Regions from separate parts of the Paenibacillus sp. GbtcB18 genome, predicted to be linked through region 2. Evidence: riboswitches for the same ligand, from Rfam matches in the RefSeq annotation. Region 2 holds a riboswitch; each other region holds the start of a gene.
What was found. A riboswitch is a leader RNA that binds a small molecule or an ion and turns the genes downstream of it on or off. The one in region 2 is predicted to bind cyclic di-AMP.

Region 1 (4,212 bases), on a different contig from region 2:
GGGAGAACAAGAACAAGAGGAACCGTCCATTTGAGACGGTTCCTCTTTTTTGTGCGTTTAATGCGGCCACAAGTCGCCGGTGATTGCACTTCCGCTGGCTTCCGGGACTTGCCGCAGCCAACCACCGGTTATGCCGTCCGCGCCGCGGGGCTCCATCAGGGTCTTAGCGGCGATGTGCCGCATGACCGTGTCCATCGTACTGCCGCCGTGTCCGGGCTGCTGCCATGTCCAAGAGTCCGGGGCGGCTTGCTGCCGGCAAGGGGGCCATTGGCCTCGCGTGCAGACAAAGCCGGTGACTTTCTAGACGGGCCGCCGGTTCTGCCTGCTTCCGCTCATAAACCTCAGTTTGTGAAGCCCGGATACCGCGAGGGCGACGGCGGCCGGCAGCGCCATATAGAGCAGGCCTAGCGCAGGCGTGCTGGCTGCCAGCCCTTCGCCCGTGAGAAGGGACAGGCCCATGAGGATGCTGTCCATAGCCGTATGGGCGAACAGGGCGGTCAGGAACCCGTACCGCAGGAAGGCGTAGCCGAAGACGAGGCCGAGCACCGTTACCTCGATCAGCCTGGTGTACACCGGGTAGATCGGATAGGCGGTGTGACCCGCCGCCCAGATGAGGCTGGGCAGAAGCACGGCCAGCCATTTGAACCGGAGCAGCCTGCTGAACAGGGCGATGCCGAGCAGCCGGAAGGTGGCCTCCTCGGAAATGCCGGCCGCCCAAGCCATCAGCGGAAGCAAAGCGGGCTGCAGCATGTTGCGGGGAGACGACATCGGATCGTTCACCGACCAGACACCGAAGCCTTTCTCCGCCACAAGGAACAGCACCTGCTGGAGGCCGAGCAGGAACAGGCAGAGCAGATAGCCCTGCACCATGCTGCGGGTTATGTGCGCGCCGAAGTCGGCGTCGCGCCAGCGGGGCATGACGGACTTTCCTTCACGTCTCCACAAGGCTTCGCCGGCCGTGAAAGAGAAGTAGACGGCTGCGGCCATCAGCAGCGTAACGAAGTTGATCAGCACGATCGAAAGGATCGCTTCCTGGCCGCTGCTCGTCGGCGTACTGCCGGCTTTATAGGCCGGATACATGTTGATGTTGTTCATGACGTAGATCACGACATATACCGCCGTTAGCAGAACGCCACGGGAAAAATCGACCGTCCTCCGTTTAAGGACGGTATAACCGAGGGCGATCAGGGCCATCAGGCCGTTGCCCCACAAGCTGATGCGGGTCCACATGGAGGCGGTATCCTCCTGATGCTTCAGCCAGGACGTGAAAGCGGCGGGGAGCCGGAACGATTGGGTGAATGAGGAAACGGAGGTTCCATCCAGCTTCACGCCGATCGTCAGCTTTGCGTCCCCGACAGGCTCTTTCTCCCGCTCGAACAGCAGCATGCCGGACATGGCGGCCGGAGGACTGATCCGCTTGAACTCCGCCTCTTCGTAGCCCTGCCGTACGATCGCTTCCCTGGCGGCCTTCTCCGCATCCGACGCGGACACGGCCGCCAGGGATTCGCCGCCGATGCGGGACCAGCCGATTACGGCTTTCGTGGTCATATGGATATCGATGACCCACTTCCGGACCGAAGGGGAAGCCTCGGCGACTTCTACCCGATAGTAATCGACGGGCACCCGGCTGGCGTAGCTCTTGTCATACAACGTTTGAAGCTTCTCTTTGGTCAGATAACCGCTGAGTTCCTTCTCCGATTGATAGCTGACGAATGTGCCGGGAGACCCTCCGACCGTAACGGCGCCGGAGCCGTTATCGGCATCGGCGCCCTGCCTTTGCCGCAGCCATGCGACCGCAGCCTCCGCGGCTTGTTCTTTCGTAATGGAGGCTGACGTTTCGTAAGGATCGGAACCGGCGGGAGCGGCCCCGGTATTATAGATGAAAACCACGGCTGCATATAGAAGGAATCCGGTCAAGGCGAGCAGCAGCAGCGGGTTATCCGGACCGTATTTTTTCATGGTCAGCTCCTTCTCCGATCGTTTTTTTAACCGTATCACAGTTTGCGTAAGGATGCCAATTCGTGACTCCCAGTTAGCTGCAGGAAGATTGTCTAGGTTTCCCCCCGTAAAATCCGGTTAAAAGGGCTTTGTGCTTGTTTAATAACAGATATATAATGCGGATGATTCATTTCTTCGCACAACTTCATACGCCGAATTTCCGTTGGAAAACGGGGGAACCATACTTTGGGGTGAATTTTACCGCTTGTGCCTGAATCGGGCAGGGTAAATAGGGTGGCCTGTACATCCGAATCCGTCAGCTAACCTCGTAGGCGACCAGCAGGAACCATAACCGAAAGGGCAGTGGGACTCCAGTGTCTTTTTTGTGCTTCATATAGGAGGAAATTATGTGTTAAAAAAGTCGAGATTTACGCCGCCGCAGATCCTTGTGCTCGGATTTGCCCTCATTATTTTCATCGGCTCGGGCTTATTGATGCTGCCGGTCTCGTCAACGGACGGGCTGCCGCTTCCGTTCATCGACGCTCTCTTCACGGCCACCTCGGCTACCTGTGTAACAGGTTTGGTCGTGGTAGACACCGGAACGCATTTTACGACGTTCGGACAAATGGTCATCATTTCGCTGATTCAAATCGGCGGCCTCGGATTCATGAGTATGGCGACGCTTTTTGCTTTCATCCTGCGCAAGAAGATATCGCTCCGCGAAAGGCTGCTGCTTCAGGAAGCCTTGAACCAGGGCAGTATGGAAGGGATTGTCCGTCTTTTCCGGAAGGTACTGATCTACTCGCTGACGATCGAGGGAATCGCGGCCGTCCTGTTTACCGCCCGCTGGTCGGTGGATCTCGGATTTCCGAAGGGGCTGTACTACGGCATCTGGCATGCCGTTTCCTTTTTCAACAATGCCGGGTTCGACTTGTTCGGTCCGATTACGGGCCCCTTCACCTCGCTGACCGCTTACGCCGGCGATTTTATTACCAATGTAGTGACGATGGCGCTCATCGTTCTGGGCGGAATCGGTTTTATCGTGATGTCCGATGTGATGGATTACCGGAAAACGAAGAAGCTGACCCTTCACTCCAAGGTGGTGCTGAGCGCCACAAGCATTCTGATCGTGACCGGGGCGCTTGTTATTTTTATCTTCGAGTATTCCAATTCGAAAACGCTGGGTTCGCTGGACTTCGGCGGCAAGATTCTCGCTTCGTTTTTTCAATCGGTCACACCGCGTACGGCGGGGGCGAATACGCTTGATCTCGCTTCTCTCCGCCAAGCGTCCCAATTTTTCATGATCATCCTGATGTTTATCGGGGCTTCTCCGGGATCGACCGGGGGCGGGATCAAGACGACTACGTTTACGATGCTCGTAGGGGCTATCGTCGCGATGGTGCGGGGAAAAGAAGATATCGTCTTCTTCCGCAACCGTCTCGGCAAGGAACGCATCCTGAAGGCGATCACTTTGACGATGTTTGCACTCTTTCTTGTTATTTTCGTTACCATGCTTCTGTCTACGACGGAAGATCACGAGTTTCTTATGATTTTGTATGAAGTGACCTCGGCATTCGGGACCGTAGGACTCACCCTGGGGCTGACCACGAAGCTTACCGTGTTCGGCAAGGTTATGATCGCCCTGACGATGTTCGCGGGACGTCTCGGGCCTTTGACACTTGCGTACGCGCTGCAGCCTAAAGCCGAGAAAGAACTGTACCGTTATCCCGAAGGAAAAATCACGATAGGTTAAGGAGAAACAAAACAATGGCTTTCATTCAATATGCAGTTATCGGACTCGGACGCTTCGGTTCCAGCTTGTCCCAAGAATTGACTCAGCTCGGGCACGAGGTGCTGGGCATCGACAGAGATGAAGAGAAAGTGGACGAGATGAGCGACAAGCTCACCCATACCGTGGTTGCGGACGCAACGGACGAAGAGGTTCTCCGCTCGCTCGGCGTCCGGAATTTCGATTGCGCAGTCGTGGCTATCGGAGATAATATCCAGGCGAGTATCATGGCGGCGATTCTGCTTAAGGAGCTTGGCGTTAAAACGGTCGTCGCGAAGGCGTTGACCGATCAGCACGCCAAGGTGCTTGAGAAAATCGGCGTGGACCGGATTATTTTTCCCGAGCGTGATATGGGCGTGCGCGTGGCTCACCAGCTCGTGTCGCCGAACCTTCTCGATTATATCGAATTGTCCAAAAACTACACGATCGCGGAACTCGTCGTTTCCCGGCGTATTTCCGGCCTTACTCTAAAGGAACTCGATCCG
Region 2 (4,212 bases):
GCAGTTCCCGCCGCTCCCGCGTCCATCAGCCGGGCGAGGAGCTGCAGGAGCCCGGCTGCGCCCAGCAGCTTGATGGCGGCGCCATGCAGCAGGAAGACATAGACCGTCCGTCCTCCGAGGACGGTCAAGCGGCTTTCCGCGCGCGGGAGCAGCAGCAGGAACGTGGCCGATGCGGCGGCTTGCGCCGCATAGCAGCCGAGGCGCAGCATCGTGCCGGCCGCGGCGGGGACGCCGAGCTGCGCGTAGCTGCTGCCGCCGGCGAGCCACTGCGCGGCGGTGTCTGCGCCCGCCGCGTGCCAGAACGCGGGCAGCGCCAGCAGCAGCAGCGCCGCGGCGGCCCGGATCGCGCGGCGCTGCGTGGCCGCGCGCCGGCGGGGCTCCCGTTCTTCCCGCCAGTAGTATCCGGCGAGGAAGAACGGGAAGAACACGAGCGTGCGCGTCAAGCCGAGCCACGCGCCCGCTTCCGCCGGCAGGAAGCCGGCCGCGACGCCGAGCAGGACGGCGGCGGCCACCGGATGTTTGAGCCGGGCGAACGGGATAAGCAGCAGCTTCCAGCCGAAGTGCGCGGTCAGAAACCAGAGCATCCAATACGGAAGCCAGAACGAATGCCGGATGCCGGGGCTGTGGAGCCAGAACAGATCCAGGACCGAGTACAGCGTCTGAAAGAAGAGATACTGCAGGGCGATCCGCAGCATGCCGGCTGCCGCCTCGGGTGTCTGCCAGTACTTTTTGGCGAAATAACCGGTTACAAGCACAAACACCGGCAGATGAAAAGTGAAGATGGCGGTCACGACAGCTTGCGCTGCATCCGGCAGAGGCGGCAGGGTAAGCAGCAGGTTGACCAGAACAACGAGCAGAATCAGAAAAAAACGGACATTGGTAAAATACACGGCGGTCGGGTTTCGCATAGGAGTCATCTCGCTTTATGTAAATTTGGTTTTATTCTTATAGAAGAAACGCAAGCAGCCAAACCTGCTGGATGCGGCTGTTAAAGGAATTTAGCTATCTAAAGAAAGTATAGAACTTCTTGTTTTAAGTGATTGTGATATTATTCACATGCACATATTAAGTAACGGTTTTCATTATGAAGAATGTTTGAACATGATTATAATCACTTATTTTGGGCTAAGTGTGATAAATATCACATACATAACTCTTGGCGAGGACTATACTAAAGTCAGAAAGAGAGAACAACACACGAAAGAAGGTGAAGGAGCCATGAAAGAGACAGCTGACCCGCAAGTTCAACAAGGAAGATGCCCACAGTGCGGTTCCCGTATCCACGCAGCCAAAGAAACAGTGTCCGCCTGGGTTTGCGAAGACTGCCGGTTAAAGCCTCTGGTATCCAGAGTCGAAGGCTCCGCCGGCTCATCCGATCTTCCTGAATGATTCGGGAAGAAGAGAAAGCTTTTTACGGCTAAGAATGTGAAAATATTCACAATAAAATACGGGATAAACGAAAGGATGCGAGTATCATGACCGCCCTTCATCTTGTAAACGCGGCACCCGCACATTGTCAGGCATGCGGAGCACGGCTTCAGACACATCCCGAAGGTTATAAGGATTTGTGCTTCGACTGTGTGCAGACTTGGCAAACCGCCAAGGCGCAAAACGCAGGCAAAACCGGACTTCCCCTTCCTCTGGAAGCGGAATGTGGCTTGATCGAGCAGTACTGGCTCTAAATATAGGAAACACACTCAACATCCAATACAGAATACGCAGCTTGAAAGGGGAAATTCATATGTTTAACTGGTTGAGAACGAACGTTTATGCGGCAGGTCTGATGGTGATCCTCCGCTTCTATCTCGGATACGCTTGGATTACGGGAGGATGGCACAAGCTGACGGGCGGATTTGACGCTACGGGCTTCCTGAAAGGCGCGGTAGCGAAGCCGGTTATGGATAAAGCGACCAATGAGCTGGTCTATCCGACCTTCACCGCATTCCTGGAAAACTTCGCACTGCCGAACGCCAAACTGTTTAACGTACTGATTCCGCTCGGAGAGTTCTTGGTAGGTCTGGGTCTTGTCCTCGGCGCACTGACAACGGCGGCAGCATTCTTCGGAGTCCTGATGAACTTCATGTTCCTCTTCGCAGGTACCGTAAGCACTAACCCTTGGATGATTCTGCTCGGTGTCATCGTCATCGCCGCTGGAGCCAACGCCGGCAAGTTCGGAGCCGACTATTACATCCTTCCTTACCTCCGCAAGCTCCTTCGCCATCGCGGAGATCACGGCGCAAACCCTACCCTCGGTGGAGGCAAGACACGCGCCCATATCTGACAGAATAAAATGATCTTCAAAAAAGCCCCGGGTATCCGGGGCTTTTTTTTGTTAAACGGAGAAAGAATGAGCTTGAATCAGCTTGAAGAAGCAACACTCAAATGAATAGGGTTACATGGAAGAGAATGGATGCGGGCTGTCCTTCGGGATTGTTTACAGGCCCTATTCGCGGAGGTAACATACTCTCATGGTCCGTCAGATCAGGCTTCGGACGCAATGTCCGGACGCCTGCTGCGGCCTAACCATCATCTTCATCTGCGCGCTTAATTCTCGTAAGAGAAGCGGGGGACCCACGAACTGGGGTGAATCGGAATGTTTATTCCGTAGGGGCCTCTCAAATCCGAACCCGACAGCTAACCTCGCAGGCGTCATTGGGAGAAAAGGAGTGGAAAAGGAAGAAATGGACCGACGAATTATCCGGATTGAATTGTTTGAATTCGATGTACCCTGCTGTTACCATCATGCCAGAGGAAAGCTTGAGAACTGCAGGTACGGGCTATTGAAACTCACGGACGAGGGCGGAGAGACAGGCTGGGGAGAATGTTTGATGTCTGTGGGCGAGAAGCATTTCGATCTTGTGAATTGGGCCCGGTTTCTGTACCGCTTTCAAAAAAGCACGCTGGCGCAAGCGCTAGACACTGTTCGCTTGTACCGTGTACTCTGGGGGAGTGTGAAGGCGGATCTGGTGGAAATGGCCTTGTACGATCTGAAGGCCCGATCGCTGCACAAACCGTTTGTGGACGTTCTCGGAAGCTTCAGCGGCTTCGGCAGTTTCGGAAATTTCGGAATCGCCGGACATTCCGGACGTTCAGGAAACGGCTCCTTCCGCCCGGAAACGGCTGCCGCCCGGAGTGTCGGAGGCGGCCCTTGTCCGGTCGCGGAACCGCTCTTTTCTTCTCGCGTGAGACAGGCGGTGGGCTTCGGATACGCTGAGGCGGACCGCGAGTTCCCGGTAAGCGGGCTCTTCCAGGCCGAGAGGGAACTTCACCCCGGCTGCTGCGGCTCTCTGCTGGACGATTTGCGCAACGCGTGCATGCTCCGGCAGGAAGGAATGGCGCTGGCGATGCACAAAGATTATTTGATCGGTCCGGCCTGCTGCTTGTGGGAGCACACCGCTGCGGTGCTGGGAGCGGACTGGCTGGAAGAGGGCGGCAACCCGGAACCGGTGCGCCTTGCTCCGCTGCAGGCCGGCGAGGGAATAGCCGGAACCGGTTTTCAGCTGGATCAGCCGGTGCTTTTTGCAGAATCCCGGGCTTATTTTGTCGTTTTATAGAACGGAACGTTTGCTTTTGAGGGGGAGTTCGCCTACAATAATACCAGAATTCCCCTGAAAGGAGAGGTTCTCGTGTCTACTAACGAATTGAACAACCAGGAATCACTTAAAAAATCACGTATCGTGGTCATCGGAACCGGTGCCGTAGGTTCCACCACGGCGTACACTCTGCTGCTCAGAGAGCGGATGTCCGAGCTTGTCCTCATCGATTATAATCACGCAAAAGCGAACGGGGACGCACTGGATATGAACCACGGCCTGCCGTTTACGGGCAGGGTGAAAGTATGGGCGGGGGACTATTCCGACTGTGAAGGCGCCGATATTATCATTATTTGTGCGGGCGTCGCGCAAAAGCAAGGGGAGACCCGTCTCGATCTGCTTAAGCGCAACGTCGACATTTTTAACGGCATCGTCGAGAATGTGACGAAGTACAATCAGACAGGCATTATTCTGGTGGCGACCAATCCGGTTGATATCATGTCTTATTTTACATGGAAAAAATCCGAATGGCCCGTTAACCGCGTCATCGGCTCGGGAACTTTGCTGGATAGCGCGCGTTTCCGCTATTTGATCGGCGAGAAGCTTCAAGTGGACCCGCGCAGCATTCATGCGGCGATTATCGGGGAGCACGGAGACTCGGAAGTGCCTTTGTGGAGCT
Region 3 (4,212 bases), on a different contig from region 2:
CTCGATTTTGCGTCCCAGAAACTCCGGCGTCCGGCCGACCATGAGGCCCGCCAGGAAGACCGCCAGAATCGCGTACATGAGCATATTGACCAGCCCGACTCCGTCGCCGCCGAATACGCAGTTCAGCATCATTTGAGCGAGCGGAACCATTCCGCCCAGCGGGGTGAGCGTGTCGTGCATATTGTTGACGGTTCCCGTCGTCGCCGCCGTCGTTACCGTGGTGAACAGCGCGGACTGGGCAATACCGAACCGCACCTCTTTGCCTTCCATACTGCCGATGGACGAATCCGCGCCAAGGGCGTTCAAGGCAGGGTTACCGGCCTTTTCCGAAAAGAAAGCGACCGATAGAAATACCAGGAACAAGGTCATCATCGCTGTGAAAATGACCCATCCCTGCTTCCGGTTCTTCGCAAACCGCCCGAAGGTATAGGTCAATGAGGCCGGAATGCACCACATCGACAGCATTTCAATCACGTTAGTCAGCGGAGACGGATTTTCAAACGGGTGCGAAGAGTTCACCCCGAAGAAACCGCCGCCGTTCGTGCCCAGATGCTTGATGGACACAAGCGACGCCACCGGACCGATGGCGATTTGCTGCTCCCCGCCTTCAAGCGTCTTCGCGGCCACGGTCGGATCCAGCGTTTGCGGCACCTTCAGGCCGACAAGCACGAGCGTAACCACGATAGCCAGCGGCAGCAGCAGGCGCGTGTGTCCTTTTACGAAATCCGCAAAAAAGTTGCCGATGGTGCTGCCTTTGGACGTCAGTCCGCGGATAAACGCAATCGCGACCACGATTCCCGTTACGGCGGACGTGAACATCATCATCATAATGACCGCCATCTGTGAGAAATAGGACAGGCCCGTTTCCCCGCTGTAGTGCTGCAGGTTGGTGTTCGTCATAAAGCTGATGATCGTATTGAACGACAGCGTCGCTTCCATATTGTCGATCCCGTTCGGGTTCAAAGGAAGAGCACGCTGCAGACGCAGGATCAGATACCCCACCGCCACCAGCACAAGGTTGGTCAGCACAAGGCTGCCCGCATACTTCTTCCACGTCATGCCCTTCTCGCTGCGGATGCCCGCAAGCTTGTAAATGGGTCTTTCCAGCCAGCCGAACCATTTGTCCGTCCGGTTTTTTTCATTCGAAAAAACATGATACATATAAGTTCCAAGCGGTTTCACCAGCAGGCAAAGCACCGCGATTACGATTACGATCTGCACAATCTCCATGGATTCCTATCCTCCTCAAACAACTCCGCGCTAGCAGTCACCGGCTGCCCGAAGGCGCCCTAAAATTTTTCGGGATGTATGAGCGCGTATATCAGATACAGGAAAAGCCCTGCCGTAAAAAGCGCGATAATCATCATATACGGCCGCCTTCCGAGCCTTGCACAACATGGTCGCACCAGGTCAGAAAACCGTAAAAGATGAAATAAATGACTGCCAACAGCAGAACCATATAAAGGTCCGTCATGTGTTTCGGCTCCTTTCTTTCCTATCTATAGGTTCATTTCATAGGTTCATTCATTATCGTTCGGACCGTGAATTAAATCGTTAGCGCAAAACTTCCTCGGGCACTTGGCCCGGTGCTGCTCCAAGCAGGAAAGAGACCTGACGGGTATTCGTATGCACCACATGGTCGGCGCCGAGCGCTTTATAAATCAGCCGCGGCGAGGCATTCGTTTTGACCACGAAAATCGTTCCGGTTGTCCAGCTTCGGACCATCTGAAGATACCGGCAGCAGAGCGGCAGGCTGTCTTCGAAAAGATAGACGTCACCGATGGGAAGTCCCGGGACTTCCCAGGCTTCGTGGTGCACGGTATCCACTTCCACGATGTGCCGGACTCCCAGCTTCTTCATCCGCTGTCCTTCCGCGGGGTTGTTCACAAGCGCCGCGAAGGGCCTGCGGTAAATATTCAGCAGTTTAATAAAGTTCTCGCCGGTGACATTCGGTGCGGAAACCAACGTATAGGTTTGGATCTTTCTCTCGTCCACTTTTTATCCCTCTTTCATGTTTTGGGCAGCAAAAAAAGAAGCCTGCGGAAGAGGAACTCTTCACGCGGCTTCTTGACGGTCACAGCCTAAAAAGACTATAGCCGAAGCGCGATAGCAGTCGCCTCTCTCGGTACGCTTACGAGGTTAGCTGTCGGATTCGGGCGTGAGAGTCGCCCTACCATTACGGCACGGATGCCGCTTCTGGATTCACCCCATGAGGACCGGGCCGTCAGGCCTGCAAGTCCTCGTTTGGTTCCCCCGTTTTCCGCTTGACACGGAAACTCAGCGATAAAAACGCATGTTCATTTGTTTGGCACATTTTTCATTTTCGGATGTTTTTGAACATAACAAAACCACAGCGAAACGAAGTCCCTGTGGTCGATGCCGATCACAAGCTTCTTCAACCCCTCCCGAACTCATGCGCTTACGAGGTTAGCTGTCGGATTCGGACGGTGAGAGTCGCCCTACCTGATTGCCGGGTCCATGGATTCCGGCGCTTCAGGATTCACCCCTGCAGACACGGCCCCGGCTCTCACACCGGATCAATGCTGCGATGGTTCCCCCGCTTCCCCGGTTGGGGAATTCAGCGAAAGCAAGAAACTGTTTTTTTCAATTGATGGAATGAATGTTACACCTCCGCACGTGCTTTGTAAAGATATGGCGAGATTGGTTTTAAACCGATTTAAGCCAAAGAAATCCCCTAATGCGCTTACATTTCTGCTTTTTGTGCGCTAGCTTGTTAATACGTCGAAAATCTCGCGTTTTTGAAAATGGTTTGGACATCCAGCCTCTTCCCACACCGGAAAAACCTGCTATACTACTTGTAAACGCTCCCATATTAACCAGTAAGGAGGCATGTTTATGAAAATCGGATGGAAATCAATCTTGCTCTGGGGGGTGATTTCCATTGTCGGCGCGTTTGCTTTTGGGCTTGTCGCACTTAATCGCGGCGAAACGATCAATGCCGCCTGGCTCGTTATCGCAGCCGTGAGCTGCTATGCGGTCGCCTACCGGTTCTACAGCCGTTTTCTCGCCCGTAAAGTTTTCGTGCTCGACGATAATCGGAAAACACCCGCAGAGCTAAACAACGACGGCAAGGACTATGTGCCGACGAACAAATGGGTGCTGTTCGGGCACCATTTCGCGGCCATTGCCGGCGCGGGCCCTCTCGTAGGCCCCGTACTTGCCGCCCAGATGGGCTATTTGCCCGGAACACTGTGGATTATTCTCGGCGTTATTCTGGGAGGCGCCGTCCAGGATTTCGTCATTCTTTTCGCTTCGACACGCAGAAACGGCAAATCGCTGGGCGATATGATCAAGGACGAGATCGGCAAAGTGACCGGCACGATCGCCATGCTCGGCATTCTGGGCATTATGATCATTCTTCTCGCCGTGCTCGGGCTCGTCGTCGTCAAAGCGCTGATCGGTAGCCCGTGGGGCATGTTCACGATTGCCGCCACCATTCCGATCGCCCTCCTGATGGGCGTGTATATGCGCTACATACGGCCCGGCCGAGTCGGGGAAGCTTCCCTTATCGGCGTCGTTCTGCTGATTCTGTCCCTCATCGGGGGCAAATTCGTCGCCGAGAGCGCCGTTCTGGCCCCGCTTTTCTCCTTCAGCGGGGAAACCATCGCTCTGATGATGATCGCCTACGGCTTTTTCGCTTCGGTCATGCCGGTCTGGCTGCTTCTGGCGCCACGCGACTATCTCAGCACGTTCCTCAAAGTCGGAACGATCATCGGACTCGCGCTCGGCATTATTTTCGTTCTGCCGGATCTGTCCATGCCGGCCACGACCCGGTTCATCGACGGAACCGGTCCCGTCTTCGCCGGGAACTTGTTCCCGTTCCTGTTCATCACCATCGCCTGCGGCTCCGTATCGGGCTTCCATGCGCTGATCTCCTCCGGAACGACGCCCAAAATGCTGGAGCGCGAATCCCACGCGCGTCCGATCGGCTACGGCGCGATGCTGGTCGAATCGTTCGTCGCCATCATGGCGCTGATCGCCGCCTGCATCATCACGCCCGGTACCTACTTCGCGATCAACTCGTCTGCGGCTGCCCTGGGCGGTACCGATGTGGCGACCGCGGCGGCAACCATCACGAACTGGGGCTTCACCATCACGCCCGAGCAGTTGACCACGCTATCCAAGAATATCGGCGAGAGTACCATCCTCTCGCGGACGGGCGGCGCGCCGACCTTCGCCATCGGCATGGCG

Region 1: linked by a shared signal. The riboswitch ahead of KVT34_RS09840 (TrkH family potassium uptake protein) and the one ahead of KVT34_RS02940 (enolase-like domain-containing protein) in region 2 are both predicted to bind cyclic di-AMP.
Region 3: linked by a shared signal. The riboswitch ahead of KVT34_RS19195 (hypothetical protein) and the one ahead of KVT34_RS02940 (enolase-like domain-containing protein) in region 2 are both predicted to bind cyclic di-AMP.

Annotation. Positions count from the first base shown of each region.
Region 1 is NZ_JAGXJX010000002.1:997,228-1,001,439, reverse strand. It holds gene uvrC (excinuclease ABC subunit UvrC) at 1-34, shown strand, start outside; gene KVT34_RS09845 (CPBP family intramembrane glutamic endopeptidase) at 301-1,959, opposite strand; cyclic di-AMP (ydaO/yuaA leader) riboswitch at 2,139-2,288, shown strand; gene KVT34_RS09840 (TrkH family potassium uptake protein) at 2,348-3,691, shown strand; gene KVT34_RS09835 (potassium channel family protein) at 3,706-4,212, shown strand, end outside.
Region 2 is NZ_JAGXJX010000001.1:593,697-597,908, forward strand. It holds gene KVT34_RS02925 (acyltransferase family protein) at 1-908, opposite strand, end outside; gene KVT34_RS02930 (hypothetical protein) at 1,476-1,682, shown strand; gene KVT34_RS02935 (DoxX family protein) at 1,742-2,281, shown strand; cyclic di-AMP (ydaO/yuaA leader) riboswitch at 2,532-2,664, shown strand; gene KVT34_RS02940 (enolase-like domain-containing protein) at 2,667-3,554, shown strand; gene KVT34_RS02945 (L-lactate dehydrogenase) at 3,642-4,212, shown strand, end outside.
Region 3 is NZ_JAGXJX010000006.1:307,264-311,475, reverse strand. It holds gene kdpA (potassium-transporting ATPase subunit KdpA) at 1-1,230, opposite strand, end outside; gene kdpF (K(+)-transporting ATPase subunit F) at 1,290-1,364, opposite strand; gene KVT34_RS19195 (hypothetical protein) at 1,555-1,995, opposite strand; cyclic di-AMP (ydaO/yuaA leader) riboswitch at 2,113-2,293, opposite strand; cyclic di-AMP (ydaO/yuaA leader) riboswitch at 2,402-2,594, opposite strand; gene KVT34_RS19190 (carbon starvation CstA family protein) at 2,857-4,212, shown strand, end outside.